4 regions of the Geobacillus sp. ZGt-1 genome follow, and region 4 is predicted to be linked to each of the others. Evidence: riboswitches for the same ligand, from Rfam matches in the RefSeq annotation. Region 4 holds a riboswitch; each other region holds the start of a gene.
What was found. A riboswitch is a leader RNA that binds a small molecule or an ion and turns the genes downstream of it on or off. The one in region 4 is predicted to bind S-adenosylmethionine.
Positions count from the first base shown of each region.

Region 1 (5,804 bases), on a different contig from region 4:
GCGCTCGCCATCGGATTGGCGGCGGGGGTGCTCGTGTTAACGTTGCTTGAGATGACCGTCCCCCATATCGACTTGGAGCATACGAAAAGCGGCTTGCAATTCGACGAAAAGGCGATGCTCATCATCGCCGCCATTGCGATGCACAATCTCCCCGAAGGGCTGTCAGTCGGGGTGAGCTACGCCTCAGACGGCGCTTCGCAAATCGGCAATTTGATCGCATTGGCCATCGGCTTGCAAAACGCGCCGGAAGGATTTTTGGTCGCCTTGTTTTTAGTCAATCAGCAGATTGGCCGCTTTAAAGCGTTTGTCATTGCCACGTTAACCGGCGCGGTCGAAATTGTGACGTCTTTGCTCGGCTTTTATTTAACCTCTCTCTTCCGCGGCCTCGTTCCATACGGGTTGGCGTTTGCCGCCGGGGCGATGCTGTTTATCATTTACAAAGAGCTCATTCCCGAAAGCCATGGCGATGGAAATGAACGGACATCGACGTACGCGTTTATTGTCGGCATTTTGTTTATGATTTTTCTAACACAATCGTTTTAACGAAAACAACCCCGCTGCCTGTATATAAGCAGCGGGGCGTTCATTGTTATTGGACGGCTTCCTCTTTTTCTTCATATGGATGAGCGACCCAGCCGGACGGGTCGATAAACAAGCGCACCGCAACGACCCGACGGTCATCCATGAGCGTAAAGTAATGCGGATTCCCTTCCGGCACGGAAATGACGTCGCCGGCTTCAAGCTCTACATCAAAATAGCCGGTTTCTTTGTCGCCTTTGATGATGAAAATGCCATGGCCGGCCGTAATGGCGCGCACTTCATCTTCCGTATGGATGTGCACTTGTTCAAATTTTTTCAGCAACTCATCCAAGTTCGGCGTCGCGTCGGACAGAGCGACGATATCCCACGTTTTGTAGCCGCGGCGCGCCGCTAAATCTTCAATTTCGTCTTTGAACGTCGCTAAAATTTCATTTTTTTCTTCATCTGTCAGAACATATTTATCGCGCAAATGCTCCGGCAGTTTCGTGATGTCCCAATGTTCATACAACACCCCTTGACTGTTCAAAAACGCGCGCACATTGTCTTCTCCTTCAATCACTTGGCCCGTTTTTCTCACTTTGATGACTGCCATTGTTCACATCCTCCTTTGGAAAAATGTATATGGATTAGCCAACCGGCAGGCCGGCCCGCTGCAAAAGCAGCCGCTTCACCTGCCAGCGGAACAAAAACTCCCATGCCTCCAAATGTTTTTTCGCTTCAAACGCTGTACGCCCCCAGACCGTGATGCCATGGTTTTGGATCAACACGGCGCCGGCGTCGCCATGGATATAGTTCGCAAACTCCCGAGCGAGCGTTGGAATGTCGGCGTAATTGTCAATGATCGGGATGCGCACGGCGGCATTTTCTTCCCAAATGCCGAACGCCTTGATGATTTCCTGGCCGGAAAAGACCGCTTCCCCGTTTTGCGCATACAGTTCAGAAATCAAATTGTTGTCCACGGTATGAACGTGCAAGACGCAACCGGCGTTTGTGCGGCTGTAAATTTCCACATGCAGCAGCGTCTCCGCTGATGGCTTTAAATGTGTTTTCTCCGCTGGTCGGCCGGCAGCGTCAACGAGCAAGAAGTCCTCATCCGTTTGCTTCCGCTTATCCTTGCCGCTCGCTGTCACCAAAAACGTCAACGGGTCGTCCGTCACTTTGATCGACAAATTGCCGCTTGTTGCGAAAAACCAATCGCGGGCGGCGAGCTCGGCTTTCACTTCCGCAAGCTCGTTCCACTTTTTCACGACAATGCTCATACGATCACCTCCATTCGCTGCAACGCATCCATCACGTCAAAAAACGTCGCAAATGGCGCGTGCGGCAGGTCAAGCTCTTGACATTTTTCAAGCAGAAAATCGCGCGCCAGCACATAGTCGGCTTGCCTGGCCACCGCCAAGTCGGTGATCGAATCGCCGATGACGACGTGATACCCGTCCGGGCGGGCAAGCCTGCGCAATAGCGACGGCTTGCAGCAGCCGCAGCCGTTTTGGCACCGGCTGTCACATGCATGCGGCCATGTGATGCGGATCGTCTCACCGCTGAAATCGGAGCCGTTGCAAAAAATGCGCTCCGGTTCAATGAGCCCTTCAAGCAGCGGATAGACGAAAAAGTCGATGCCGCCGCTCACGATATAGAGCGGGATGCTTTGCTCTTTTGTCCATGCGACAAACTCGCGGAACCCTTCGCGCAAGCGGGCGGTGCTAAGCAAAAAGTCAACAATCTCCCCTTTCAGCGCTGACGGAAGAAGCGAAAACATTTTTCCGACGCCTTCCTGAACGGAGATGCGCTGGGCGAGAATGTCGTCCTTTAGCGTCTCCCACTCCGGCGGGGCGAACTGTTTCATAATCGCGATGATGTTGTCGTTTTCCGTGATCGTGCCGTCAAAATCGCAAAAAAGAACGAGTTGTTTCGTCATGCTTCCACCTCAATAGCGCCCCAGCGGTCGATCGCCTTTTGCAGCGCCTCGTTGTCTTTCGCCGCTTCACGAAGCGGACGGCCGACCAGCGCTGCGTCGATGGCGGCGCGAAACGCCTTTCCGCCGCCGATCGCCCCGTCCGGGTGGCCGTGGATGCCGCCGCCGGCGTTGACGACGCTGTCAAGGCCAAAATCGCGGACAAGGAGCGGCACCAAGCCCGGATGGATGCCGGCCGATGGCACTGGAAACGCCCGGGCAAACGGCTCTTGTTCATCGGTCAGCGCCCGGGCGATGCCAAGCGCCTGCTCGCGCTCCAAGGCGACGCTGCCGTACGGCGACGGGAACAGGACAAAGTCGGCGCCGGCGAGCCGCAAAAGCTTTCCAAGCCAAAGCGAAGGAGCCACCCCATAAAACTCCGACGGCGTAACAGCGCCGCTGAACGCCGGGTGAGCCATAATCGGCACCGCAATCTCCTCATCCTCGCGCAACGCCTGCAACACGTCAAGCCCATAAGCGAAGACGTTAAACAACAGCACATCAGCGCCAAGCTCGGCGGCTCGTTTCGCTTTGTCCTTTAACGCAAACGTTTTGCCGGTCAAGTTGACGGCATACAACGTCCGCTTGCCTGTTTGTTCGTACACTTCCTGAAGCGCCGCCTTGCCCTCGGTGATCCGCTTTTCAAACGGAAGAAGTTCGCTGTCAAACAAAATTTCATCGTCTTTGACCAGGTCAACGCCGCCGAGCGCCTGTTTTTTCAATTCCGACGTCAAGTACGCCAAATCGCGGCCGATCATGCCTTTAAAAATGCTCATCAACAGTGGGCGGTTATGCACCCCGACTCGGTCGCGAATGCCGTCGATGCCAAAGCGCGGCCCAGGAAACTGTCGCTTCCATTCATCCGGAAACTCTAAATCAAGCAGCCGCACTTCACCGTCGAGCGACAGCTTGCCGAACGTCGTGACCAACAATGCCGGCAAATCGGCGCTGAAGTTGACTGTCGGGTAGGCGATTTTGACGATCGCCCGCTTCAGCCGCTTGCCGAAATAGGCGTTTACCCGCTCGCTTTCGCCAAGCTCTTCAATAGCGACGACTTCCCCTTTATGTTTGCGAAGCTGCTCCTGCTCCAACGCCGGCAAGTCGGTCCATGTGCCGACTGTCAAGCCGAGCGCGATCCCTTCCGCCTTTTTCCGAATGTCTGTTTCATCATGAAGCAAATACGTTGCCATCACTGCACTCATCGTTCATCCCTCTCAATCTCGAAATAAAAACGCCTCTTCATAAGAAGAGGCGTCACTCATCCATGGCGCTCTTCTTATCTCTCAGCGTTTCCGCTGCAAGAATTAGCACCGTGCTTGGCGCGCGCCAAGCCGGTTGCCGGGCTTCATTGGGCTCGTCCCTCCGCCTGCTCTTGATAAGAAAGCCTGCTCGTTTATGCACTTGTCAAACAATTGGCAAATTTACTTTGAATTATGACATCGCCGATTGGCGTTGTCAATCATTTTTCAAAAATTTTTTTCGAACAATCCAAGGCGGCCGATCCGCTCCGCTGCTTCGCGAAGCCGCGCTTCATCGGTCAAGAGGCCGACGCGCACATACCCTTCGCCGTGCTCGCCGAACCCGATGCCTGGGGCGACGGCGACATGCGCCCGCTCAAGCAGCATGTCGGCAAACTCAGCGGATGATATGCCTTTTGGCAGCGGAAGCCAGGCGAAAAACGACCCATATGGCGCCGGCGCTTCCCAACCGATCTCGCAGAGCGCAGCGATGAACGCATTGCGGCGCGCCTCATACAATGCGACCAACTCCGTGACACAATCTTGCGGACCAAGGAGCGCCGCGGCGGCCGCTTCTTGGATGGCGCCGAACAAGCTGACATACAAATGATCCTGCAAAAGCTCAAGCGCCCGAATGATCCGCTCGTTGCCGACGGCAAACGCCACACGCCAGCCGGCCATATTGTATGTTTTCGAAAACGTATAAATTTCGACGCCGACGTCTTTCGCCCCATCGGCTTCCAGGAAGCTGACCGGTTTCCGGCCGTCAAAGCCGATCGCCCCATAAGCGAAATCGTGCACGACGGCAATGCCGTGCTTGGCGGCAAACGCCACCGTCTCCGCGAAAAATTCCTTTGTCGCCGTCGCACCGGTCGGATTGTTCGGATAGTTTAAAAACATGAGCTTCGCTCGGTCGGCGACCGACTCCGGAATGGCTTCGTAATCCGGTAAGAATCCGTTTTCCGAAGAAAGCGGCATCATCTCCATCCGCGCGCGGGCAAGCGCGATCCCCGACCAATAGTCCGGATAGCCCGGGTCCGGGACAAGCACCACATCGCCCGGGTTGACGAGGCAAAGCGGCAGCTCGACAAGCCCGGCTTTGCCGCCGAACAAGATGGCGACCTCGCGGGCCGGGTCGATCGTCACCCCGTACTCGCGCGCGTAAAACGCCGCTACGGCTTCTTTCAAAAACGAGTAGCCTTGAAACGGCGAATATTTATGGTATTTTGGGTTCGCGGCTGCCTTCTGCATCGCTTCGACAATGTGCGCCGGCGTCGGCTGATCCGGATTGCCCTGCCCTAAGTTGATCACATCATAACCCGCCTTGATCTTCGCACCGACTTTCGCCACGAGCGAGGCGAAAAACTGCTTCGGCAGCTGTTCAAGCAGTTCGGAAAAGGGAAATTCGATCGTCATCGTCCACACCTTCTCAAAAATTCTTGAAATTCTAGTGCAACATCATATATCGTTAAAAGCAAAATGTAAAGAAAAATTTTTTTCCGAGGTGAACGCTCATGACGATCCGCATCGCCTGCCTGCAGCTTGACATTGCATTTGGCGATCCAGCAAAAAACGAACAGCAAGCCGAACAGGCCGTGGAATCCGCTGCCAAAGACGGCGCTGACATCATCGTGCTGCCAGAGTTATGGACGACCGGCTACGATTTGACGCGCCTGGATGAAATTGCCGACGAAGGCGCCGAACGGGCGAAGGCGCTCGCTTCCCGATTGGCGCAAACGTACGGCGTCCATTTCGTCGCTGGTTCGGTCGCCAAAAAAACAGCCGCCGGCGTGACAAACACGATGATCGTGGCCGACCGCCATGGCCAAATCGTCGGCGAATACAGCAAACTCCATCTGTTCCAATTAATGGATGAACATTTGTATTTGCAGCCGGGAAGCAGCTTAGGCTTGTTTTCGCTCGACGGGCTTGCATGCGCCGGGGTCATTTGCTATGACATCCGCTTTCCGGAGTGGATTCGCGCCCATGCGTTGGCCGGAGCGGAAGTGCTGTTTGTCGTCGCCGAATGGCCGCTTCCCCGCCTGCACCATTGGCGGACGCTCTTGATGGCG
Region 1 is NZ_LDPD01000012.1:65,904-71,707, reverse strand. Features, by position in the region: gene VU18_RS04045 (ZIP family metal transporter) at 1-543, shown strand, start outside; gene VU18_RS04040 (acireductone dioxygenase) at 590-1,132, opposite strand; gene VU18_RS04035 (methylthioribulose 1-phosphate dehydratase) at 1,167-1,799, opposite strand; gene mtnX (2-hydroxy-3-keto-5-methylthiopentenyl-1-phosphate phosphatase) at 1,796-2,458, opposite strand; gene mtnW (2,3-diketo-5-methylthiopentyl-1-phosphate enolase) at 2,455-3,696, opposite strand; SAM riboswitch class I at 3,768-3,876, opposite strand; gene VU18_RS04020 (pyridoxal phosphate-dependent aminotransferase) at 3,961-5,148, opposite strand; gene VU18_RS04015 (carbon-nitrogen family hydrolase) at 5,247-5,804, shown strand, end outside.
Region 1: another riboswitch for S-adenosylmethionine. It lies ahead of mtnW (2,3-diketo-5-methylthiopentyl-1-phosphate enolase); the one in region 4 lies ahead of VU18_RS13095 (methionine ABC transporter ATP-binding protein).

Region 2 (7,435 bases), on a different contig from region 4:
CGAGTTTTTCGATCGTCGGGTCGATATGGGCGAACTTTCGGAAGTTGGCGCGGAACTTTTGCGCCAGCTCTTTTGCTTTTTGTTCGTATGCTTGTTTGTCAGCCCATGTGTTTTGCGGCTGCAGGACGTCATCCGGCACGCCGGGGACGTGGGTTGGGATGGCGAGGCCGAAAATCGGGTCTTGCACCGTTTCGACGTTGTCCAGCTCCCCTTCGACGGCGGCTTGCACCATCGCCCGGGTGTAGGCGAGCTTCATGCGGCTGCCGACGCCGTACGGTCCCCCTGTCCAGCCGGTGTTGACCAAAAAGACGCGGACGTTGTGTTCGGCGATTTTTTGCCCGAGCATTTCCGCGTATTCGACGGCCGGGCGCGGCAAAAACGGTGCGCCAAAGCACGTTGAGAACGTTGCTTCCGGTTCGGTGACGCCGCGTTCGGTGCCGGCGAGTTTGCTTGTGTAGCCGCTTAAGAAATGGTACATCGCCTGTTCACGCGTCAGCTTGCTGATTGGCGGCAGGACGCCGAACGCATCAGCCGTCAAAAACACGATCGTGGACGGATGGCCGGCGACGCTTGGGTCGACGATGTTTTTGATCGCCTGAAGCGGGTAGGCGGCGCGCGTGTTTTCCGTCAGCGTGCCGTCGTCGTAATTCGGCACCCGCGTCGCGTCGTCGAGGACGACGTTTTCGAGCACCGCGCCGAAGCCGATGGCGTCAAAAATTTGCGGCTCTTTCTCGCGCGATAGGTTGATGCATTTCGCATAGCAGCCGCCTTCGATGTTGAAAATGCCGCGGTTTGACCAGCCGTGCTCATCATCGCCGATCAAGCGGCGGTTCGGGTCGGTCGAGAGCGTCGTTTTTCCCGTTCCCGACAAGCCGAAAAAGAGGGCGACGTCGCCTTCCTGGCCGACGTTGGCCGAGCAGTGCATCGGCAGGATGCCTTGTTCCGGCAGCAAATAGTTCATCACCGAGAAAATCGATTTTTTCATTTCGCCGGCATACTCGGTGCCGCCGATCAACACGGTGCGCCGTTCAAACGAGATGATGATGAACGCTTCCGAGCGCGTGCCGTCAACTTTCGGGTCGGCTTTAAAGTTCGGCGCGCAAATGACGGTGAATTGCGGCTCATGCGCGGCGAGCTCTGCGGCGCTCGGCCGAATGAACAGCTGATGGACGAACAAGTTGTGCCAGGCGAATTCGTTGACGACTTGAATCGGCAGCCGGTATTTCGGATCGGCGCCGGCAAAGCCTTTAAACACGAACAGTTCATCTTTCTTCATTAAATAGTCGAGCACTTTGTCGTACAGTTTATCAAACGTCTCCGGAGACATCGGCTGGTTGACCGCGCCCCAGTCGATCGTTTGCTTCGTTGACGGTTCTTCGACGATGTATTTGTCTTTCGGCGACCGCCCTGTGTACTTGCCGGTTGTCACCGCGACGGCTCCGGTGTGCGTCAGCCGTCCTTCGTTCCGTTGCAGGACTTTCTCAACGAGCTCGGCGACGGACAGTTGATGATGCACGTACGGTTTTTGCAGCAATAAATCAAGCTTATTCGTCATGTTTGCGATCCCCATATTCAAAACCTGCCTTCTTTTTGTAATCACTCTTGAAAATAGTATAACACATTTTTATTAATAGTCCATACTAATTGTGTGGGTTTTTCAAACTTTATTTTGCCCAATGTGTTGGTTTCCTTGAGGAAAGAATTTTCGCGGCTGGAAATGATAAAAAATGAATTTTGATAGTTGACTTTGCCGATTCCGTTGCGATAAGATAAGTCATTGAACGGATACTCTTATCCCGAGCCGGTGGAGGGACAGGCCCGATGAAGCCCAGCAACCGTCACAACTGTACATGTGTGAAATGGTGCTAACCTGTGGCAAGGCGCAGTCCTTGAACGATAAGAGTGAAAGGAAGCAATACGATTGCCATGACCTTTCCTCAGCCGTTACAGGAAAGGTTTTTTATATTGCGAAGGGAAAAAGGGAAATGAGTTCCGTGTCGCCACATTATGCCAAGAGGAGGAAACAAACCGAATGTCAGCCAAACGCCGCTTGTTTACTTCAGAGTCTGTGACGGAAGGACATCCGGATAAAATTTGCGACCAAATTTCTGACGCCATTTTGGATGCCATTTTGGAAAAAGATCCAAACGCCCGCGTCGCCTGCGAAACGAGCGTTACGACCGGGCTGGTGCTCGTGAGCGGGGAAATCACGACATCAACATACGTGGACATTCCGCGCATCGTCCGCGATACGGTCCGGGAGATCGGCTACACGCGCGCCAAATACGGATTTGACGCCGATACGTGCGCGGTGCTGACATCGATTGACGAACAATCGCCGGACATTGCGATGGGGGTGGACCGGGCGCTCGAGGCGCGCGAAGGTCAGATGACTGACGAGGAAATCGAAGCGATCGGCGCCGGCGACCAAGGATTGATGTTTGGGTTCGCCTGCAATGAGACGGAAGAATTGATGCCGATGCCGATTTCGCTTGCGCACCGCTTGGCGCGCCGATTGGCGGAAGTGCGCAAAACGGACGTCTTGCCGTACTTGCGGCCGGACGGGAAAACGCAAGTGACGATCGAATACGATGAAAACGGCAAACCGGTGCGCGTCGATACGATCGTCGTTTCCGCGCAGCACCATCCGGAAATTACGCAAGAGCAAATCCAGCGCGACATTAAAGAGCAGGTCATCAAGCCGGTCGTGCCCGCGGAGCTGCTTGATGAGAACACGAAATATTTCATCAACCCGACAGGACGGTTTGTCATCGGCGGTCCGCAAGGGGATGCTGGGTTGACGGGGCGCAAAATCATCGTCGATACGTACGGCGGCTACGCCCGCCACGGCGGTGGCGCGTTCTCGGGCAAAGATCCGACGAAAGTCGACCGCTCGGCGGCGTATGCGGCCCGCTATGTCGCGAAAAACATCGTCGCGGCAGGACTGGCCGACAAATGCGAAGTGCAGCTTGCCTACGCGATCGGCGTCGCCCGCCCAGTTTCGATTTCGATCGATACGTTCGGCACCGGCAAAGTGTCGGAAGACATTTTGATTGAAGTCGTGCGCAACAACTTCGATCTCCGCCCGGCGGGCATCATCAAAATGCTCGACCTTCGCCGCCCGATTTACAAACAGACGGCTGCTTACGGCCATTTTGGGCGTACGGACATCGACCTGCCGTGGGAGCGCACCGACAAAGCCGCCTTGTTGAAAGAACAAGCGCTGGCGTTGGCGGACAAGTGATGAAAGAAAAAGAGCTGCCTGATCACGGCAGCTCTTTTTTGTCGGCGCACGATGTCCGCTGTTGCTGCAGCGCTTTGTAATACTGCCCTTTCTCGACATATTCGCGGCGGATGCGCTCCATTTCGCGGATATCGTCTTCCGTCAGTTCGCGGACGACTTTCGCCGGCCGGCCGAGGGCGAGCGTGTTGGGCGGAATTTTTTTGCCCGGCGGCACTAAACTGCCGGCGCCGATAAACGCGCCTTCCCCGATTTCCGCGCGGTCCAAAATGATTGAGCCCATGCCGATGAGCGCGTTTTTGCGAACGATGGCGCTGTGCAAAATGACTTGATGGCCGACCGTCACCCCGTCCTCAATGATAAGCGGATTGTTTGGACTTTGATGCAAAATTGAGTTATCTTGAATATTGACCCGGTTGCCAATCACCGTTGGCGCCACATCGCCGCGAATGACGGTATTGAACCAAATGCTTGTCTCTTCGCCGATCACGACATCGCCGGTGATCGTCACATAGTCGGCGATAAAGGCGGAGGCGGCAATTTGCGGCGTTTTGCCTTTGTATGGGTAAATCATGGGCGTTCGTTCCTTTCTGTTGCAAAATCGATCGTTCACCATGTATTGTACAACGCTGCGTCCAAATCGCCAACGAAAGCGAGCGCGCCTAATCGGGATTGGTGAAAAACGTTTCGTTTCGCCCGATGAGTGGTTGGGATCGGGGAAGAAGATCCGATTTCACAAAGCTTCTCAACGTGAGAAGAACCGTTGTTGAGCGGCTTTTTCACTCCGTCGCCAACCCTTTTATGGTTTGCCCCGGCCGCATTGATGGCAATACTGGAAGACGAGATCGCAAGCTGTTCAGACGCGAAACGATTTTGGTTGCCGATAAGATGGAAATGCTAGGAGACGAGACCATGGTGTTTGCACCTGAGGTGAGCCGATTGAACATTCCGAAAAACCCCATCGCCTTGATGAAAATGGTGTATCGTGACGTGCTTCCGCTTGTCCACCGCGAGCTTGCCTATTGGCGGCGCCAGGCCGAGCGCATTCCCGACCCGGAATTGCGGCGCCAGGCGCTCGCAAGCATCGCTTCGAAAACGTTCCATTGCGAAGGCGGCTCCATTTTGGCGCTCTTGGCCGGAGAAAACATGGAGGATTGCATCCGCTTTATCGTTGCTTACCAGACGATCAGCGATTATTTGGATAATTTGTGCGACCGCAGCACCTCGCTCGATCCGCTCGACTTTCGCGCCTTGCACGATTCGATGCCGGACGCTTTGACGATCGGAGCAGAGCCGTCGAACTATTACCGCCATCGCCGCGAACAGGAAGACGGCGGCTATTTGCCGGCGCTTGTCCGCACGTGCCAAGAGGTGCTCGAGACGGTGCGCCATTATGAGACGATCGCCCCATTTTTGCATGAATTGGCCGGATATTATTGCGACTTGCAAGTGCATAAACATGTTGAAGCGAGCGAGCGGGTGCCGCGGCTGGAGAAATGGTTCGCGCAATACAAAGACGCCTTGCCGCCGATGGAGTGGTATGAGTTTTCCGCCTGCTCCGGTTCGACGCTCGGCATTTTCTGCCTCGTCGCCTATGCGTTTGGCGAATCGCTGCCGCCGGAGATGGCGAGACAAGTGCGCGACGGTTATTTTCCTTACATTCAAGGACTGCACATTTTGCTCGACTATTTGATCGATCAGGAGGAAGACCGGGACGGCGGCGATTTAAACTTTTGCTTTTACTATCCGAATGAAACGGTGATGCTTGAGCGGCTTTGCCATTTCATCGAAGAGGCCGACCGCCATGTTGGCGCCCTTCCGCACGGCGAGTTTCACCGCCTTATTCACCGAGGGCTTCTTGGATTGTATTTGTCGGATGCCAAGGTGAAAAAGCAGCGCGGGCTGCGCCGGCTGGCGCGCCGGCTCGTCCGCGCCGGCGGGGCGGCGTCGCAGTTTTTCTATTGGAACGGAAAAGCATACCGCTTTTGGCAGGAGCGGCAAAAACGGCTGTCCTTTTCATAAGGGCGGCCGTTTGCTTGTATTGGCAAAAGGGGCGGGATCCGATTGATTCAGGCGCCCTTATCCGCCCGGGTTTCGAGCGCGAGCAAAAACGGCGGGTTGTTTTGCCGATTGATGAATTCGTATTTCAAGGCATGGACGCGCCGTTGATCAAGAGAGCGGACGTAATCAAGGAGCGCGTCGCGTTCGCGCTTTCCTTCCGGATGGCCGTGGTAGACGACAAGAACGATGACGCCGCCCGGCTTCATGACGGAAAGCAACTGGCGGACCGCTTCGATCGTCGATTTCGGCTGGGTGACGATTTGCTTATTGCCGCCCGGCAAATAGCCGAGGTTGAACACCGCGCCGGCGATGCGCCCGTGTACATCGGCGGGAAGCGCCTCAAGCAGTTCACTATGGCTTCGCTCGAACAACGTCGCCCGCCCGCATAGCCCATGTTTCGCGAGGCGGGCGGAAGCGGCGGTGATGGCCTCAGACTGAATGTCAAAGCCGAACACATGGCCGAAATCCCCGACGCGTTGGGCCAAATACACGGTGTCGTGCCCGTTGCCGACGGTCGCGTCGACGGCGATGTCGCCTTCGTTGACTGCTTGATCAAGCAAAAAGCGGGCAAACGGCAAAATGTTCATCAAAGCCATCGGTTGGCCCCTCCTTGTGATCGTTTCATCGTTTACGTTGGCAGGCGTGGCGTTGCGCCAAAGTGTCGGATGCCATCGCTTTTCCCCTAAACTTTCCATCCTCTGCGCCGGCGTGACAGAAAACCTTGAGCTGACCGACATTGATCGAGCTGAACGAAGATCCTCACGTCGGCATTGTAACAAAAACTTCATGGAAAATCGACCGCTGCCAATCATTGGCGTGATACGGCCGGCCTATGCGGCGCATAGTAAACATGAGGGAATATCACGAAACGAGGTGAGCGCATGGCGACAAGACAATCCGTTGAGGAATTTTTGCAGCGGTGTGAAGATGTGATCCGCTACGCGAAAGAGCAATATACGGAAGCGCAAAAGCAGGAGCATTACAACATCACCGAATACACCAACGCCCAGCAGATGCTCGAGCAGACGGTCATCGATTTAGCGCACTTGGCGCGAAGCTGCAACGCCCAGCAGCGCGAGCAGCTGCATCGGATGCGGCTCCAACTGGAGCAATTGCAAAACGACATGATTTTGCTTGACCGCTGAAACGAGGAGGAACACGACATGAAGCGACGCTTGAAACAAACGAATCCGGAACAAAAAACACGCAACGGCCAAAACAATAACGATCTTGAGCTTGGTCAAGACTTTGACCCGGTGAAGCTGGCGAAAAAGCAATACGAGGAAACGGGCGGCCAACCGATCCGCTCCAAGCAGCGGAACGGGTGACGACAAGCCAAAGGGGCGGAAGCCGCTCCGTCTTGTTCTTCTTTTCGCGCAGGAGCCCCGCTTCAAAAGCCATTGTTTCCGTGGGGAGTTAGTTTGGCAAAAAAGTGGCGGACGCATCGGAACGCTCCGCCTTTTTGATTGCATTTTTTCCTGTTTTCCCCTACAATTATTTCGGAACTCAAAATAAAAGCCAGAAAAGGATGATGACCGATGCCCCGCGCTCTTTGGTGGCTGCTTGTCGGCATGGCGCTCAATGTGACAGGGGCGTCGTTTCTATGGCCGCTAAACACGATCTATTTGCACGAACAGCTCGGCCAGCCGCTCGCTGTCGCTGGTGTCGTGCTCATGCTCAACTCTGGGGGAAGCGTCATCGGCAGCTTGGCCGGCGGCTTTTTGTTTGACCGGATCGGCGGGTTTCGCGTTTTGTTGGCCGGAGCGATGTTGACGATAGCCGCGCTCGGCGGCTTAAGCGTTTGGCACGGTTGGCCGCATTATGCGGTGTTTTTGGCGTTTGTCGGCGTTGGCAGCGGCGTCGTCTTTCCGGCCGCGTCGGCGTACGCCGGGGCGATTTGGCCGGAAGGGGGGCGGCGGGCGTTCAACGCCTTGTATGTCGCGCAAAACATCGGCGTCGCCGTCGGGTCGGCGCTTGGCGGGCTTGTCGCTTCATATTCGTTCTCGCTCGTTTTTTTCGCCAATCTTTTGTTGTATGCCGCGTTTTTGTTTACGGTTGTGGCCGGGCTGCGCCGCGTTCCGCTCTTGCCGCCGCCGAGAAAGAAACGATCCGGAGAAGCGGAAAGAGCGCCAT
Region 2 is NZ_LDPD01000023.1:739,823-747,257, reverse strand. Features, by position in the region: gene pckA (phosphoenolpyruvate carboxykinase (ATP)) at 1-1,570, opposite strand, end outside; SAM riboswitch class I at 1,789-1,903, shown strand; gene metK (methionine adenosyltransferase) at 2,033-3,244, shown strand; gene VU18_RS12450 (gamma carbonic anhydrase family protein) at 3,267-3,815, opposite strand; gene VU18_RS12445 (tetraprenyl-beta-curcumene synthase family protein) at 4,154-5,263, shown strand; gene VU18_RS12440 (class I SAM-dependent methyltransferase) at 5,311-5,898, opposite strand; gene VU18_RS12435 (YtzC family protein) at 6,184-6,447, shown strand; gene VU18_RS12430 (hypothetical protein) at 6,466-6,630, shown strand; gene VU18_RS12425 (MFS transporter) at 6,841-7,435, shown strand, end outside.
Region 2: another riboswitch for S-adenosylmethionine. It lies ahead of metK (methionine adenosyltransferase); the one in region 4 lies ahead of VU18_RS13095 (methionine ABC transporter ATP-binding protein).

Region 3 (12,888 bases), on a different contig from region 4:
CGGCAAATTGGCGGGCCAGTTCATCGTCCGCACCAACCGCCACGATCGTGCCGTTTTCGATCCAGACGCTGCCGTTTTCGATGATGCCTAGATCGCTCATCTTCTCCTTGACAAGCGGAGCCGCGGAGCTTCCCGCCAGCGTGACGAGCTGGCGGGCGCGGCGGACAAAAAGCGGGCGCATATGGATCCCCCTTTCTACTTGAGCATCGGCATATCGATGCCTTTTTCTTTCGCTGTCCGAATGGCGAGCTCATACCCAGCGTCGGCGTGGCGGACCACACCAAGCCCCGGGTCGGTCGTCAACACGCGCTCCAGCCGTTTTTCCGCCTCTTTTGTGCCGTCGGCGACGATGACCATGCCGGCGTGAATCGAGTAGCCCATGCCGACGCCGCCGCCGTGGTGAACCGACACCCAGCTCGCGCCCCCAACCGCATTCAACAGCGCGTTTAAAATCGGCCAGTCGGCGATGGCGTCGCTTCCGTCTTTCATTCCTTCCGTCTCTCGGTTCGGCGAAGCGACGGAGCCCGAATCCAAATGATCGCGGCCGATGACGATCGGCGCTTTCAGCTCGCCTTTGGCCACCATGTCGTTGATGATTTTGCCAAATTTCGCCCGCTCGCCGTAGCCGAGCCAACAAATGCGCGCCGGCAGCCCTTGGAATTGAATGCGTTTTTGCGCCATGCGAATCCAATGGCAAAGCCGCTCATTGTCGCGAAATTCACGCAAAATGACTTCATCGGTTTTGTAAATATCCTCAGGGTCGCCCGAGAGCGCCACCCAGCGGAACGGCCCTTTTCCTTCGCAAAAGAGCGGGCGGATGTAGGCCGGCACAAAGCCCGGGAAGAAAAAGGCGTCGTCCACCCCTTCGTCTTTTGCCACTTGGCGGATGTTGTTGCCGTAATCAAACGTCACCGCCCCTTGCTTTTGCATCGCCAGCATCGCCCGCACATGCGCGGCGATCGACTGTTTCGCGCGGGCGATGTACTGCTTCGGATCGCGCGCCCTGAGTTCGGCGGACTCATCAAGCGTAAGGCCAGCCGGGATGTAGCCGTTCAACGGATCATGGGCGGACGTTTGATCGGTCAAGACGTCCGGAACAAAGCCCATTTCGACGAGACGCGGCAACACTTCAGCCGCATTGCCGACAAGGCCGATTGACAGCGCTTTTTTCTCTTCCTTCGCTCGTTTCGCCATCGCAAGCGCCGCCTCCAAGCTGTCGGTCATCGTGTCGAGATATTTCGTATCAAGGCGGCGCTGAATGCGGGCCGGATCGATTTCGACAGCGAGGCAGACGCCGCCATTCATCGTCACCGCGAGCGGCTGCGCCCCGCCCATGCCGCCAAGGCCGGCGGTTAGCGTGATCGTCCCGGCCAGCGTGCCGCCAAAGTGCTGGCGCGCCACTTCGGCAAACGTTTCATACGTTCCTTGAACGATTCCTTGGCTGCCGATGTAAATCCAGCTGCCAGCCGTCATTTGTCCGTACATGATCAATCCTTTTTTGTCGAGCTCATGGAAATGATCCCACGTCGCCCATGCGGGCACGAGGTTGGAGTTGGCGATCAGCACGCGCGGGGCGTCCGGATGCGTGCGAAATACCGCCACCGGCTTGCCGGATTGAATGAGCAACGTTTCATCGTTTTCTAAACGAAGAAGGGTGTCCACAATCGCCTCGTAGCATTCCCAGTTGCGCGCCGCCTTGCCGATGCCGCCGTAGACGATCAATTCATCCGGCCGCTCGGCGACATCGGGATGCAAATTGTTGTTCAGCATCCGCAGCGCCGCTTCTTGAATCCATCCTTTCGCCCGCCGCTCAGTTCCCGCGGGCGGGCTGACGGTCCGTTTTTCTGCCATCGTCATCCTCTCCTTTTTCCTCTTTGCTTTTCATTGTAAGGGAGCGAAGAAGGAGAAGATAGGCGCACGTCTTTTAAAAGTGATCACATTTTTTTGAATTTTCTATTTCCTCTCCGTTTTATTTGTTCATTTTTTTCGATATCGATCCATTTCTTTTGAAACATACGCCGCCCCCTCTCGCCCGCGATCCGGCAAGGCTGCGCTTTGCCACAGACAAAACCGCCTACCGCGGCGATGGCGGTTTCGGCCGTTGTTCGTCGCGGTAGGCGGTCGGCGTCTCATTCAGTTCGGCTTTGAAGACGCGCGTCAAATAATGGGCGGTGCGAAACCCGGTTTGTTCGGCGATTTCTTTGATCGACAAGTCCGTCTGCCGAAGCAGCCGCTTCGCTTCCTCAAGCCGCCGATTCGTCAGCCACTGGCGAAACGTCACGCCCCGCTTTTTCGACAACAAATGGCTGAAATACGCGGGACTGCGCCCGGCAGCGGCCGCGACCCGCTCAAGCGTGAGCGACGGATCGCGAAAATGCGCCTCCATATAGCGGAGGCCGCGCTCCACGGCGTCGACGCGCGCATCTTCCTCGGCCTGCTTGGCCTCATGGAACAACCGATATAAAAATAAAATCAATTCTTGAACGATACGATACAAGACGGGATTGTACAAAATGTCTTGAAAGATGCGCATATATTCGCGTTCGGTTCCGCCGCGGTCAAGGCCGTATGTTTTCATAAACCGGCGGATTTGTGCCAAGATGCTTGTCAGCCGCGTCCGCACCATCTCCGGACTCGGAAACGGCGGCGACCAATGGGAAAATTCGCGCTGCAGCCACCGTTTCACCGCTTCGTGGTCGAACCGCTCGAGCATCTCGATCCATTGCCGCTGCTCCTCGGGCGTCAAAAACGGATCGAGCTCACGCCACTGTTCGTATTCCGAAGCGGGAGCGATCACTTGGCGATAGCCAATGAAAAACGTCGTCTCGAGCAACCGGCGCGCCGCTTGGTATTGCGCGCGCGCCGTCCTCCGGCCCTCAGGCGGCATCACGACAACCGCGAGCGGCTCATGATGATCTTCCTCCCAATCGCGCAGCAGCTTCCACGCCTCTTCTTTCCCGTCGCCCGGCAAATCGGGAAGCAGGCAAACCGCCATACGGGTGAGCGGCAATACACGCGCCCGTCCGCGAAACGGGTAATCCATCAAGAAACGGATCACTTCTTGAGACAAAGCGGGCTGTTCCGCCTGCACAAGCCATACATGCGCGGAGGCCGCGGAAGGAAAATCGCAAAACAAGGAGCGGTAATCGTCGTGATGGACGTCCAATCCCGCCGGCAAGCCTGGGCGTCCCGGGGAACGCGACGCCGCCGCCCGCAGCGCCTGCTTCAGCCTGGCGGGCTCAAGCGGCTTGACAAGCAAATCGACGCATTGCCAGTCGATGGCTTGTTTCGCCCGCGCGAACGTCGCCTCGGCCGTTGCGGCAATCACCCGTTGGCAAAACAAGCGGACGTGGGCGGTCGCCTGCGGCCATCGTTCATACGGAATCATGTCGAGTTCGACGTACAACAGCTCCGGCGCCTCCCGCTCCAAGACGGCCATCATCTCCTCCACGGTGGCTGCCGTATACACCCGCTCAATCGGCAAGGAATACGCGGACACGAGCCAGCGGATCGCTTCCCGTTCTTTGTCATCCCGTTCGGCAATGACCAATTTCACGTTCTCACCGCCTTGGCTGCAAGCGTTGAAAATGAAGGAGCGCCTCCATGCAAAAGGCGGCCGCCAACGCCACCGTTTTTCCGCCTTCATCCCAGAGTGGATTGACTTCGCAAAGGTCGACGCTGATCGTTTTCGGATGGGAAACGATTCGGCGGATGAGCGCGCGCGCCAGAGACGGGGCGAGCCCAAACGGCGACGGCGCGCTCACCCCCGGCGCGGCGGCCGCGCTGATGGCGTCCATGCAAAAGGTGAGCATCACCGCATCATGATCGGCGGCAAATTTCTCAATTTGTTCATAGGCAGCCTCGATCGGCCCTGCGGTCAGCTCGTCTTCAAGCATGTACCGGCACCCATACGTCTCGGCGTCCGCAAACAGCGCTGCCGTGTTGCCGAGCCGCTGAATGCCAAGGCAGAAGTAGCTCACTCGATCGTCTTGATCCAATATTTGCCGAAACATCGTCCCGGACGTCGGGCCGTCATCGTACGGGCGCAAATCAAAATGGGCGTCGATGTTGATAATGCCAAGGCGGGCATCCGTCCCAAGCGCTTCCCGAACGCCCAAGTAATGGCCGTACGCCGTCTCATGGCCGCCGCCGATCACGATAGGCGCCATGTTGTGTTGCAGCAGGCGGGCGATGGCTTCGCCAAGTTCCGTCTGGCTTTGTTCGAGCCGTTCCTCAACGCAAACGACATCGCCTGCGTCATAGACAACGACCCCTTCCGGAAGATGCCAAGGCAGCCGGGCGAGCGCGGCTTTGACGGCAGCGGGCGCCTCTTTCGCCCCTTGGCGGCCTTGGTTGCGGCGCACGCCTTCGTCGCACGCAAACCCGATGAATGCCGCCGCTCGTTCCACCGTCTCCAATGGCTTGGACAAATCGAGCAGGCGAATGCGCTGATGAAGACGAAACGCCTGCTCATCGCTCACGCTGTCAATCCGTCCCGTCCAACGGCCGGCGTCTGGCGGTTGATACATGAGACCATCTCCTTTCCATCATCAGCTGCTTGTTTCTTTCGCCACAGCTTTGCCGTTCTCCTCCTCATGCACGCGAAAAGAGGAAATCGCCGCCGTTTGGCGAATAAAAAAACATGATTGACAACAGAAAGGGTGTTCCACATGAAGCCAATGACCAACTTGCACGCTGTCATCGCCGGTCAAAGCGCGCCGCCCCCATGCGACGAAACGCTCGGCGTCCGCCTGACGGAAGCCCGAGACGGCTATGCGAAAGGCGTATGGACAATCAGCGAATCGCTGCTCAACGGCAACGGGGTGATTATGGGCGGGTTCGTCGGGGCGGCGGCGGACATTCTCATGGCGTATGCAGTGACGACCTTGCTTCGCGATGACCAAATGCACGCCTCCATCAACTTGCAGACGACGTTTCACCGCCCAGCGGCGGCTGGAGAAGCCGAAATCGAGGCGCGGGTGGAAAAGTTCGGGAAAACCGTCGCCTATGTAACCGCCATCGTGCGGCAAAACGGCAAAGAGGTGGCGAGCGCCACGTCGTCGGTGCTGATCATGGACAAACCGTGAAGGTGATGGATCTCCAAAAGGCGTTTTTGCGCATGCTCGTTCTCCTTGGATTCGACGAGGCCAAACAGCAGCTGCTGTTGTTGTTTTGAAACGCATGGAAAGCGATGATCAGAGGAATCCGAGAAAACCGGTGAAAAACGATGATGTTCGCCAAATCGGTGGTTTTGTTGAAAAAGGAGAACCAATTTCACAAGGTTTCCCCACTTGAGAAGAGGCGTTGTCGAGTTGCCTTTTTCATGACATCATCAGTCCTCAATGGCGAAACGAGGTGAGGCGCAGCCGTTTTCGACCAGTTGCCAAGCGCCGGAGAAAGCGCTGTCAAAAACAGCCGCTCTCCGGCGCCTTTCGTTGCTTGTTACCCACGGACAAACGTTTTCGGCATTACGACGGCGACGACTTGCCCCGACGGCGACGACTTGCCCGCGGGCGCACAGTTCGCCGTTGGCGAACACTTCGGTGTCCACTTTCCATTTTTTCGGATGAATCTCCGTCACAGTGCCGACGGCGACAAGCGGCACTCCATGCGGCGTCGGCTTGACGAAATCGACGTGAAGCGACGCAGTAACAAAGCGCGGCGGCGTTTCCCCGCTCCCTGGTTCATGGCCGTTTTTCCGATGCAAGGCAAGCGCCGCTGAACCGGTGCCGTGGCAATCAATGAGCGAGGCGATCAGCCCGCCGTACACAAACCCTGGAATCGCCGTATGTTCCGGACGCGGCGTATACACCGTCACCGTTTTGTCGCCCCGCCACCCGGTGCGGAAATGGTGGCCTTGTTCATTCAGACGCCCGCAGCCGTAGCACCAGGCGAATTCATCAGGGTAGTCGTCTTGAATCGCGTGCACGATCATTTCTTCCACGTCATCCTCCCCCTCTCTTTTTCTAGTATACCATTGAATCGAGAAGACGACGACTCCTACATGGACGGTTGTTGTCTAGCGGCAGGCAAGGCCATACGAAGAAAAATGGAACGAAGCGCCAATCGCCAGACGGCAAATTCATAGGCGGCCCAAACAGCTGGCCGCCTAGCGTGACGCCATTTATCGAGCAGGCTCGTAAAACTCGATCCATTCGCCGTCGGGCCCGAGGAAGAACAAATATTTTGCTCCGTTCGGAAGTGTCGTTATTTCTTCCCACACAAGCGGCACACCGAGCGACTGAAGCCGTTCTTTCTCCTGCTCAATGCCTTCCACCGTAAACGCCACATGGTGCACTTTTCCTTCCGTCGGCAAATCCGGATTGTATCCTTCGATCAGCTCGACAATGATCGAGCCGCCAATCCCTAAAAACGCCAATTTCATCGTGCCGTTCGTATGAATCATTTCGTCGAGCAGCTCCAAGCCGACAACATTTTGATAAAACTCTTTCGATGCTTCGATGTCTTTCACTTGAATGCCGACATGTTCAAATTTTTTGACTGCCATTCGTCCCTCTTCCTTTCTATGACTCAGTTAACCATACTGCTTGTAAATACGGCGTCATCTGCATCGGGAAAATCCCTTTTTTCCCAAGCTCTGTCCATATGTAGCGGTCAAGGGCGTACGGTCCGTCCGCCTTCCATTCGTCCGCCTCACTGTTGGTCAACAACAACGAAAAGGCTGTTCCTTGCGCTTCCCCATACAAATGAACGTATCCGTCCCCACGGTCGACATGCACCGCCGCCTTAGGGTCAAACCGGATGAGCTCCGCCTGCACACAGCGCATGACACAAACGGCGAACGCTGCGGCAGGGAGATGAGCGGCCATGCAAGCGCGGAGCGAAACCGCCTCCTCCACTGTTTCTCCTTCACCTCCCATCGACAAAAACCCCCTTCGCCTCGGAATGATGCGAAAGGGGCCATGAGCCGTTCTTATCATCCAAAGCGAAACCGCTTTGCGGGTGTTAGCACCTTGCCTGCGGCAGGTTGCTGTGGGGTCATCAAGCCCGTTCTCTCGCCCACTCTTGATAAGACGTATGCAATTTATCTTCTATCTTATCATACATCATCAAAGGCAACAATCGTCATTGTTCGACTTCCGGTTGCTCGGACGTGACGCCGACATCTTTCCACGTCAGTTTCGAGCCCGGATCGACCGTGAAGTTGGCGACGCGGTTGTTGACGGCATAAATGGCCGAACGATACAACGTCGGGATGACCGGCACTTCTTCGTTCATCAGCTTTTGCCATTCACTGTAAATTTTCCGACGATATTCTTTGTCAAACGCCTGTTCGGAATGGCCTTTTTCCAACAGTTCATCGTTTTTCTCATTCACCCAGCGCGAGTAGTTGAACATGACGTTGCGGCCGTACAATCCGTACGGGTCGACGTCCGTTCCAGTTCCCCAAGCGGCGGCGTAGACATCCACTTTCGGATCGTCTTTTTCGACCATATCGTAGAAGGAGTTGAACTCCGCCAAGCGTCCGTCTACAAGCTGAACATCGAGGCCCACATCTTTCCAGCATTGCATATAAAATTTGGCCAGCGGTTCAGCGATGTCCCCACCGCTCATCGCCAAGAAGTTGATCTTGAATTTTTTGCCGTTTGGATCTTCGCGGAGGCCATCGCCATCCACATCTTTATATCCCGCTTCATCCAGCAATTGTTTCGCTTTTTCCGGATTGTACGTATATCCTTTGATGGAGCTGTCATGATAGCCCGGGAACGACGGCGGAATGAGCGTGTTCGCCGGGAAGCGCAAGCCATGATACAGGCGGTCAGCCACCTCTTGGTTGTTGATGGCATACGCCATCGCTTGGCGCAGTTTTTTGTTTTGGAATTTCGGATTGTCCATTACGTTTTCCTGCTTTTTCGCATCCCAATGGCCGAGTTTAAAGCCGATATAGTTGTACGCCAAATCCACTCTACCGATAAACTGAATGTTTTTCGTCCCTTTCGCGTTCAAATATTGGTCAGTCGGGAACTCAGCGACGTCAATTTCGCCTTTTTTCAGCGCTTGCAGGACGACTTGCGGGCTGACGACTTTCAAAATGACGCCTTCCAAGTTCGGTTTGCCAGCCCAGTAGTCATCATTGCGAACAAACTCTACCGACTCGCCCGGAACGATTTTCTTCACTTTAAACGGACCGAACCCGATCGGGTTTTTCCGGATTTTATCCGATTTCGCCAAGTCTTTGATCGGAATGTCTTTCAAGTAATGCTTCGGCAGCGGATACGCCCAAATGCCGGTCAACACCGACGGATTGGCCTGTTTCCATGTGATCGTCAACGTCTTTTTGTCGATGACTTTAATGCCGGAAATTTTATCCGCTTTGCCGCTGTGATATTCTTCCATCCCGACGATCCCTTGGATGAGCGCATCGCCATAGCGGACGCCGGTGTAATCTTTATGGCCGATGACCAAATACGCATACTCCAAGTCTTCAGCGGTCACCGGCTGGCCGTCATGCCAATTCACATTGTCTTTAATATGGATTGTCATCGTCTTTTTATCATCCGACAACTCATACGTGGCAGCCCCATCATTTGTAATTTCATAGTCACCGTTCGTCCGGAAAAGCGACTCGTCAAAAAATTGCAAAATCTCTGCGTCGGGCGCTCCGGTGTAGAATGCATAGCTGAGCGTCCCTTCAAACGGCGTATCGGACACAAGGCCGTATTTCAACACGCCGCCGTCGATGATTTTCCCGTCGTTTTTCACCGTCATCGGGAATTTGCTGATGTCTTCCTTCTGAGCCGCCGGTTTTTCGTTATTGTTGCCCTTTCCGCTCGTTGTGTCGGATTTGCCCGTGCACCCGGCGAGCACGAGCAAGAGCGCGGCGAGAGCCGCCAGCCATTTTCTCTTCACATTTTCTTCCCCCTTATCCTAGTCGTTGTCTTGCATCAGCCGCACGTTTCAGCGCTTGGCCGATGAAATTTATGCACAGCATCATCACTAAAATAAGCAATGACGCAGGCAACCAAACCCACCATTTGTTTTGCAAAACATCCGGGTTGGTCGCATAGCTGACCAACGTCCCTAAGCTCGGCGTGCTCTCCGGCAGCCCGAAGCCAAGATACGTGAGCCCGGACTCGATGCCGATGTTGCCCGCCAAATTTAACGTCAAATTGACGATAATGATCGAGCTGAGGTTGGGCAAAATTTGAAAAATAATGATTTTCCAATCTGGCGTGCCGAGCGTTTTTGACGCGCTGACATAATCCAGCTCGCGCTCGGCCAGCGTTTTGGCGCGGATCAGCCGGGCTTTGCCCGTCCACAAAAACGCGCTCATGATCAAAATGAACGTCAATACATTATATTTAGGCACAATGGCGACAAAAACAATAACGAGCATCAAAAACGGCAGAACGAGAATGAAATCGATGATGCGCATAATGACATTGTCAATCCAGCCGCCAAAATAGCCGGCCACCAATCCGACAATGAGGCCGATCGCCCCAGTGATGAGCGTAATGGCCAGCCCGATCGTAAACGAATTGCGGGCGCCGATGATGAGCTGGCCAAACACGTCGCGCCCCCCGTAGTCTGTGCCAAGCCAGTGTTCCGCTGACGGCGGAGAATAGATGGAAAGAAAATCCACTTTCACGATTTCCTCTTGATCCAAAAAGAGCGACACGCCATAGACGATCGACAAAAGGATTCCTAAAATGATGAGCGAACCAAGCGCGAGCCGATCCCGAGCCACCTCCCGCCACATGATCGAAAAGGCGGAAGGGCTTTTCTCGATGTTCGCTCCGGCCGGCGTTGGGCCGCTGATTTCCGCTTTCATGTCAGCTGCCTTCCTCCTTCCCTACTCAATCCGGATGCGCGGGTCGACCGCACTCAAAATGATGTCCGACAACAGCGTGCCCACCAGCGTCGCCAGGCCGGAAATCATGACGAGCGCCGTCACGACGCTGTAATCCCGCTGCATAATCGACTGCAAAAACAGCTGGCCAAGCCCCGGATAGCTGTAGATCGACTCCAAAAACACGGAACCGCCGACAAGCCCGGTGATCTCATACCCTAAAAACGCCGCGATCGGCAAAAACGAATTGCGCAAAATATGGCGCCAATAGATGTGCCGCTCCGGCACGCCTTTCGCCCGCGCCGTTTTCACGAAATCTTTCACTTTCGTATCGACGATTTCGCTGCGCAAATATTGAATCGTAACGACCGTGTTGATGAGCGCTCCCGACAACGCCGGAAGCATGAGATGGTTCAATTTGCTTAAATAGTAAGCGAGCGTCCCTTCCTCGACCTGAACGTCCACGCTGCCGCCGGTTGGAAACCAGCCAAGGTGAAAGCCGAAAATAAACAGCATGATCAAAGCAAAAATGAACAGCGGCGTGGCAAACCCGAGATAGCTGTAGCCGACGATCAGCTTATCAGCCCATGTATCTGTCCATCGCCCCGACACGATGCCAAGCGGAATGGCAATCAGGTACGTCAAAATTAAAATCGCCGCCGACAGCAACACCGTATTCCCGATCCGTCCGGCCAGCAGATCAGTGACCGGCTGCTGGTGGGTATAGGAAAGGCCGAGATCCCCTTGCAGCATGTTTTTCACCCAACGGATGTATTGAATATGTACCGGATCATTCAAGCCAAGTTTTTCCCGCATTTCCTCAAGCGTCTGCGGATCCATTTTCGGGTTGGCCGCCAGCTGCCCCGTCAGCGCGTCGCCCGGCATCGCCTTCGCCAGTAAGAAAATGAGGACGCTCAGCAAAAACAATTGCGGAATCATAATGAGGATTCGCCGTAAAATAAATTTCAGCATCTTCCCGTCTTCCCCTCTTTACGGAATGGCCACCGAGTGCGTCGGCGAAATCGGCTTGAGCGGGTGAGCCCGGCCGTTTGCATCAAAATAGCGGGAATACGACTGCTCATATTCTTTTTCCACTTCGCGGCGAAGCGCCTCCTGCCGGCCGCGTTCGCGCGGATCGGCGTTCGGAATGGCGGAGAGCAGCCGTTTCGTATAAATATGTTGAGGATTCGTAAAAATCTCCTCGCTCGTCCCTTCCTCCACGAGCCGGCCGCGGTACATAATGCCGATGCGGTCGCACATATGCCGGATGATCCCTAAATCATGGCTGATGAACAAATACGTCAGCCCGTACTCCTGCTGGATTTCTTTCATGAAATTCAACACTTGCGCCTGCACCGACACATCAAGCGCCGACACCGGCTCATCGGCGATGATGAGCTTCGGATTGAGCGTGAGCGCCCGCGCAATGCCGATGCGTTGGCGCTGTCCGCCGGAAAAAGTGGGCTAAGCGAGGTCCAAAGTCTCGGGCCGGATTAATGGCGTATCCCGTCGTACCGCCGAGCGACAGTCCAATCGCCACGATCAAAAAACCAACGATAAATGGATTGAGCCCATCAGCGAATTTGTTGGCGCCAATGGCCAAGATGGCCAAAACCAACACAAACGTTCCGATGATCTCGCTAAGCAAGTTGGCAGCCGTATTCGGCACTGCCGGACCCGTCGCAAACACGCCAAGCTTGACACCCGGGTCGTCTGTTTCCTTCCAATGCGGCCAATAGTGGAGATAGACGACGGCAGCCCCAACCATAGCGCCAAGTACTTGTGCCAACACATAGCCAGGGACATCTTTCCATGGAAAATCACCGCTTATGGCCAATGCCACTGTCAGCGCTGGATTGAGATGGGCGCCGCTATACCGGCCGACAGCGTATACGGCCACGGCCACCGCCAGCCCCCACCCCATCGTAATGACAATCCAGCCCGAATTGGCCGCATATGATTTCTTTAAATTGACCCCGGCGCACACACCAGCGCCGAAAATGATGAGCAGTGCCGTGCCGATGAATTCCCCTAAAAATGGCGACATTTGTTCTCTTCCCCCTTTTCATTCGTGATTTCCTCTGCTATTTCCTGCTTGGGCGGCCCCTCCGGAGGGTTAGCCGTTGGGTGGAAAAACAAAAACCCACACACTTCCCCGCTAAGCAACGAGGAATATGTGTGGGTCTCCGCTTCTCCACCACAACGTTATTAACTTGCTTTTAGCATATCATCTGTTGAAAACGCTGTCAACCTATTTCTTCGGCAAAATTTGCACGTAATCGAAGTCGAGCGTATCGACCGCGTCTTCGATATGAAGGCGGGTGATGAACCGGTACGACTGGCCGGGGCGCGATGGCGGCAAGGTTTCTGGAATCATGTAGGAAAACGGGATTTCCTTTTTCTCGCTCGGCTTGATCCAAAACGCTCCGGCCGCCGGAATGACGGCGACAATGGCATCCAGCTCCTTGCCGTTTTCGATTGTTTTTTGCACGAGCTCCACATCGAGCCGCTCGATCCTTTGTTCCACCGTTCCGCCGTAAATGTGGACGATCCCTTGAATCATTTCCCCCTGGCGCCATAACGATTTATTTAAGATCAAGTCGACGTGCGCCGACCCGACTCCGACTCTTGACATCATTTTGCGCAATAACACCGTAGTCACCTCTTTGTCTCTCTTGTCATATCATCATACGAAAAAACGAAGCCGCTTGTTTCAACGCGAGCCAAAAAATAAACAGACGATGCTGGCGCGGCACGTCTGCCCCTGGGAGAAACAGGGACGAATGCGGCTTGTTTTGTTACCGCTTACATTCGAGATTACCGCATTCGCCTTCCGCTGTCAATTGGTTATTCGTACACATTTTCGTTTTCGATAATGTAATCGATTCGAATGACCGGGACGTCCTGTTGCTCGACTTCCGCGACAATCAAGCCGACGCGGTCATTATAGATGCAAAACATATCCTGCCCTTTGCGAAACGCCGACTCTCCGTACGAAAGAACCATGTGGTAAATTTTATTGTCGCTGAAATAACGGCGGCTGACCCGGCTCCCTAACCGGACGATCACTTCTTTTC
Region 3 is NZ_LDPD01000013.1:345,334-358,221, reverse strand. Features, by position in the region: partial or broken gene hutI (imidazolonepropionase) at 1-181, opposite strand, end outside; gene hutU (urocanate hydratase) at 196-1,851, opposite strand; gene VU18_RS06000 (response regulator transcription factor) at 2,075-3,556, opposite strand; gene hutG (formimidoylglutamase) at 3,561-4,529, opposite strand; gene VU18_RS05990 (PaaI family thioesterase) at 4,671-5,087, shown strand; partial or broken gene VU18_RS05985 (PaaI family thioesterase) at 5,443-5,944, opposite strand; gene VU18_RS05980 (VOC family protein) at 6,125-6,508, opposite strand; gene VU18_RS05975 (hypothetical protein) at 6,525-6,881, opposite strand; SAM riboswitch class I at 6,932-7,036, opposite strand; gene opp4A (oligopeptide ABC transporter substrate-binding protein) at 7,087-8,871, opposite strand; gene VU18_RS05965 (ABC transporter permease) at 8,885-9,793, opposite strand; gene opp4B (oligopeptide ABC transporter permease) at 9,815-10,783, opposite strand; partial or broken gene VU18_RS05955 (ATP-binding cassette domain-containing protein) at 10,802-11,269, opposite strand; partial or broken gene VU18_RS05950 (MIP/aquaporin family protein) at 11,265-11,858, opposite strand; gene VU18_RS05945 (sporulation protein) at 12,063-12,464, opposite strand; gene VU18_RS05940 (hypothetical protein) at 12,659-12,888, opposite strand, start outside.
Region 3: another riboswitch for S-adenosylmethionine. It lies ahead of VU18_RS05975 (hypothetical protein); the one in region 4 lies ahead of VU18_RS13095 (methionine ABC transporter ATP-binding protein).

Region 4 (4,892 bases):
CAGCCGCTTTCGCTTCGTTTTTGACGTGGATCATCATCGGCAACACCCTCGGTGAACAGGGAGACGGCGCCTTCAGCTTAACGGCTGTGATCGTCCTGCAAAACTGCGTCATCATCGTTATGCTCGCCGCCGTACTGGCGCGTTTGAACGGCCGATGAAGAGCGGAGAAACAGGTCGGCCGCGGCGCCCTCGGATTCAGAATCGTTTTAACCTTTGCTGCTTTCTTTTCGTTTAAGGGGAGCGGCTTTTTGGGGACAAAAAAGAAACGGAAGCGAAACGCTCCCGTTATTGATTGTTTTCCGCCGCTGGAATGACGGCGCCGTGGTATTTTTCTTTAATGAAATCTTGGATTTCTTTCGATTGCAGCACTTCGACAAGCGTTTTGATTTCTTTCCGGTTTTCATCGCCTTTGCGCACCGCAATAATGTTCACATACGGATTGTTTTTCGGCGACTCAACGGCGATCGGGTCTTTCGCCGGGTCCAAACCGGCGTCAAGCGCATAGTTGGCGTTGATCAGCACCGCATCGCCTTCGCCGTTTTTGTAAATTTGCGGCAGAAGCCCGGCGTCGACATCGGCCTTAAATTTTAAATGCTTTGGATTTTCGATGATGTCATTGACTGTCGCTTTCGTTTTATCGACGCCCGGTTTCAATTTAATGAGCCCTTTTTCTTGCAGCATCGATAAAATGCGGCCATGGTCGGCGACCGAGTTGCTCATGATGATCGTCGCGCCGTCCGGCAGTTCTTCAATGCTTTTGTATTTTTTCGAGTATAAGCCGATCGGCTCGATATGAATGCCGCCGGCGTTGACGAAATCATAGCCGTACTCTTTCTTTTGCGATTCCAAATACGGAATGTGTTGGAAATAGTTTGCGTCGATTTGCTTCTCAGCCAGCGCTTTGTTCGGCAAGATGTAATCTTGGAACGTAATGATCTCCAAGTCGATGCCTTTTTTCTTCAAAATCGGTTTCGCTTTTTCCAAAATTTCCGCATGCGGCACGTTCGACGCACCGACTTTCAACTTCACCAATTTGCCGTCTTTGCCGCCTTCCGCGCTGTCGTTATTGTTGCCGCCGCATGCCGCCAAAGCGAGCACGAGAATGGCGGCGAGCAACACACCCAACCATTTCTTCATCAGTTGTTTCCCCCTTTATCGTTTATCGATTTTCGAAGTGACAAAGTCACCGATCAGCTGAATGATAAATACAATGACCAACACCAATACGGTTGCGACAAATGTCACATCGTTATGGTTGCGCTGGAACCCTTCCAAATACGCCAAGTTCCCAAGCCCGCCGGCGCCGATGGCTCCAGCCATCGCTGTATAGCTGACGAGCGACACCGCCGTCACCGTAATGCCGGAGACAAGCGCCGGCAATGACTCCGGCAGCAGCACTTTCCAAATGATCGTCCACGTTGAGGCGCCCATCGCTTGGGCTGCTTCGATGACGCCTTTATCAATTTCGCGAAGAGCGATTTCGACCATGCGGGCGTAAAACGGCGCGGCCCCAATGACCAAAGCCGGCAGCGCCGCATTGGCGCCAAGCATCGTCCCGACGAGCCATGTTGTAAACGGAATGAGCAAAATGATCAAAATAATAAACGGAATAGAGCGGAAAATGTTCACAAACGCCGCAACCACGGTATTGACAAACCGGTTTTCCCATAGGTTGCCCTTCGCTGTCAAAAATAGAAGCAAGCCAAGAACGATTCCGAGGACGAAAGTGGCCGCCACCGCCACTCCCGTCATATACAGCGTCTCGACCGTCGCCGCCCACACCGTCTCCCATTGCACGTTCGGCAGGAGGTTAGCGAGCATCGTGAATCACCTCCACCGCCACCTGCTGGCGTTGAATATAGTCAAGCGCCCGGTCGATTTCATCCCTCGCCCCGTCGAGGTGCACAAACAGCACCCCATAGGCGCCTTGATGGGTTTGCGAAATTTTCCCTTGCAAAATGTTGACATCGACGGCAAATTGCCGCACGACCTGGCTGATGAGCGGCTTTCCGGCTGCCGCGCCGACGAACGTCAGCTGCGCGATCAGCCCGCTCGGGTATTGGCCAAACAAATGGGAAATCGCCTCTTCCGTCTCCTCGGGCTCGATCAGCTGCTTGACGAACCGTTTCGTAATCGGCTGCTGCGGGTTGCGGAACACATGCAACACTTCGCCTTGCTCGACGATTCGGCCGCTTTCCATCACCGCAACGCGGTCGCAAATTTTGCGGATGACGTGCATTTCATGGGTGATCAGCACAATCGTCAGCCCGAGACGCTTGTTGATGTCAACGAGCAAGTCCAAAATCGCATCGGTCGTCTGCGGGTCCAACGCCGATGTCGCCTCGTCGCACAGCAAGACTTTCGGGTTGTTGGCGAGCGCCCGGGCGATGCCGACCCGCTGCTTTTGCCCGCCGCTCAGCTGCGACGGGTAGGCATCCTCGCGCCCGGAAAGGCCGACAAGCTCGATCAATTCATCCACCCGCTTGTTCCGCTCCTCTTTCGGGACGCCGGCAATTTCAAGCGGAAAGGCAATGTTTTCCCTGACTGTGCGAGACCAAAGCAAGTTGAAATGCTGGAAAATCATCCCGATTTCTTGGCGCGCCTTGCGCAGCTCCCGCCCTTTCACGCGCGTCATATCGCGCCCGGCGACGACCACCCGGCCGCTCGTCGGCTTCTCGAGCCCATTGAGCAAGCGGATGAGCGTACTTTTCCCAGCGCCGCTGTAGCCGATAATGCCGAAAATTTCTCCTTCGCGAATCTCAAGCGACACATTGTCGACGGCTGTGACCGAACCGTTGGCCGCTTGATAGATTTTCGTCACTTGTTCGAGTGTAATCATCGTTTCACCTTCCTCCCCAAGCGGCAGAGCGCAAAAAGAAAACCTTTCTGCCCGCAGAGAACAGAAAGGTATTGTGCACCATTCCGTCTCTTATCTCTCAAAGCAGGCCGCTTTGTGTGAATTGGCACCATTTCAGCACATGCGCTGACGGTTGCCGGGCTTCATTGGGCACATCCCTCCACCTCTCTTGATAAGAGCGCAACAATCGCCTATTCAATTGACTACGAATGTGATTGTATCATTGTCTGTCGAAGCGTGTCAACATCTTTTTTATCCGACGTCCCGATAAGGCTTAGCCAAATGGAGGAGCGACTCAAGCAGCAACAGATGACGAAAGCTTCCCGATACATGCACTTCGCGCAGCCGGACGAGCTGCTGCAGCTTCAGTTCGCCGTTCAGCAGGGACGCGAGCGCCTCTTTGGAACCGCGCACCGTCAATGTTTTCCGTTCATCGTTTTCCATCCCTCTAGCGGCTGATTCCTTGCCGATCAACAGCAAGGCGGTTTCGTCATCGCTTTCAAACCGAACATACAGCTGCTCATCCGGCAAAATCGGCACCAAATGGCGCAACACTTGCATCCGTTCCACGAACTGCCCAACTAATTCACGCATTTCCATGGATATCCCCTCCCCCATTTTTATTTTTTCACTTCCACCTGAAGAGGAGAAATCCTTTACAAAAATCTCGACAACCCGTTGACGAACGAGCGCCGTTTTTGTCATTTCCCAAGAAATGTGTCAAACAGCGTCAAAAAAAGGCGAATCATCGGGACGGCAAGCAGGCTTGAATCACTTCGTACAAATACGGAACGGAATGAAAGGCATACCACTTGCCTGCGACCGTTCCGTCCCTAAAAAGAAGCAGGCAAGGAACGCTTTCAATTTTCCACGCAACGGCCTGCTCAGGGATATAGTTGATGTCCGTTTCGTAAAACGGCAGCGCCGGAAACAACTGCTCCACCACCGTGAGCATCCGCCGCGCCAGCTGGCACGTGCCGCACAGCGGGGTATACAAGTAAAGGGCCAGAAGCGGCTCGACTTCCACCACTCGCATGACATCGTTTCGGTCGATCGCTTTCACTCGCCTCTTCCCCTCATGAGCGATTCGATGCGGACGTCGAAACGAGCGCGCAACAGCACTTGCGCCAAGTGCCAAGGCGGAGCGGCCGCCACTTCGCGATACGCCCGGTCAATGTAAAGATGCTCCGCCTCTGGAAACATGCGGCGAAACTGCCGGCGCAATTTTTCTCCCGCCTCATCGGCATCGGCCAAGACGTATACATCGCATCCTTCCAGCTCATCGGCCAGCTCCTCAAGGCGCGCATCACTGATCGTGCCGTTTGTGCAGACGATGACGACTGGTTCGTTCAGCACCGCCGCCACTTTTTGCTTGTCTGATCGCCCTTCGACGATGATCACTTTTTCCACGCGTCGCATGTCCGACCCACCTAACTTCAAATGAGGATACTATTATTGTATGTCTTGCGCCGGCCAAATGTTGAAAATGAAAAGCAACGGCCATCCACCGTTGCCTTTCAACACCAGCCCGCTTCCCCGTCGCAATCGACATATTTTTGGTCCGGCTCAACGGTAGCGGTCACCTGTTTGTAAATTCTTCCGTTTTGTTCGGTATACCCCTTTTTCAACGGGACGGCCGCCGGAAGCGGAAGGCGCCCGATGAGCTCTCCTTCCTCGTACAACTCCAGCGAGCGGCCGTTCAGTTTGCCGATGATCCGGTCCGTGACATCTATGCGCGTCGTTTGCAGCGCCATCGCGAGCACCCCTTTTTTCAATCAAATTCCGGTATGTATAGAGTGCCCGAATCGAAGCGAAGATTGCAGGAACGTTTATCCTTCGTTGATCATCGCCTCGTATTGTTCCGCCGTCAACAAATTGTCGATTTCGCTCAAATCATTCGGTTTGACGACGATCATCCACGCTTTGTCATACGGCGATTCGTTCACGTACTCCGGATGGTCATTTAACGCCTCATTCACTTCAACGACCGTGCCGCTGATCGGCGCATACAATTCCGAGACCGTTTTCACCGATT
Region 4 is NZ_LDPD01000025.1:85,553-90,444, forward strand. Features, by position in the region: gene VU18_RS13080 (hypothetical protein) at 1-158, shown strand, start outside; gene VU18_RS13085 (MetQ/NlpA family ABC transporter substrate-binding protein) at 286-1,137, opposite strand; gene VU18_RS13090 (methionine ABC transporter permease) at 1,153-1,821, opposite strand; gene VU18_RS13095 (methionine ABC transporter ATP-binding protein) at 1,811-2,839, opposite strand; SAM riboswitch class I at 2,927-3,036, opposite strand; gene VU18_RS13100 (hypothetical protein) at 3,110-3,457, opposite strand; gene VU18_RS13105 (thioredoxin family protein) at 3,603-3,920, opposite strand; gene VU18_RS13110 (toprim domain-containing protein) at 3,917-4,276, opposite strand; gene VU18_RS13115 (YusG family protein) at 4,375-4,611, opposite strand; gene gcvH (glycine cleavage system protein GcvH) at 4,687-4,892, opposite strand, start outside.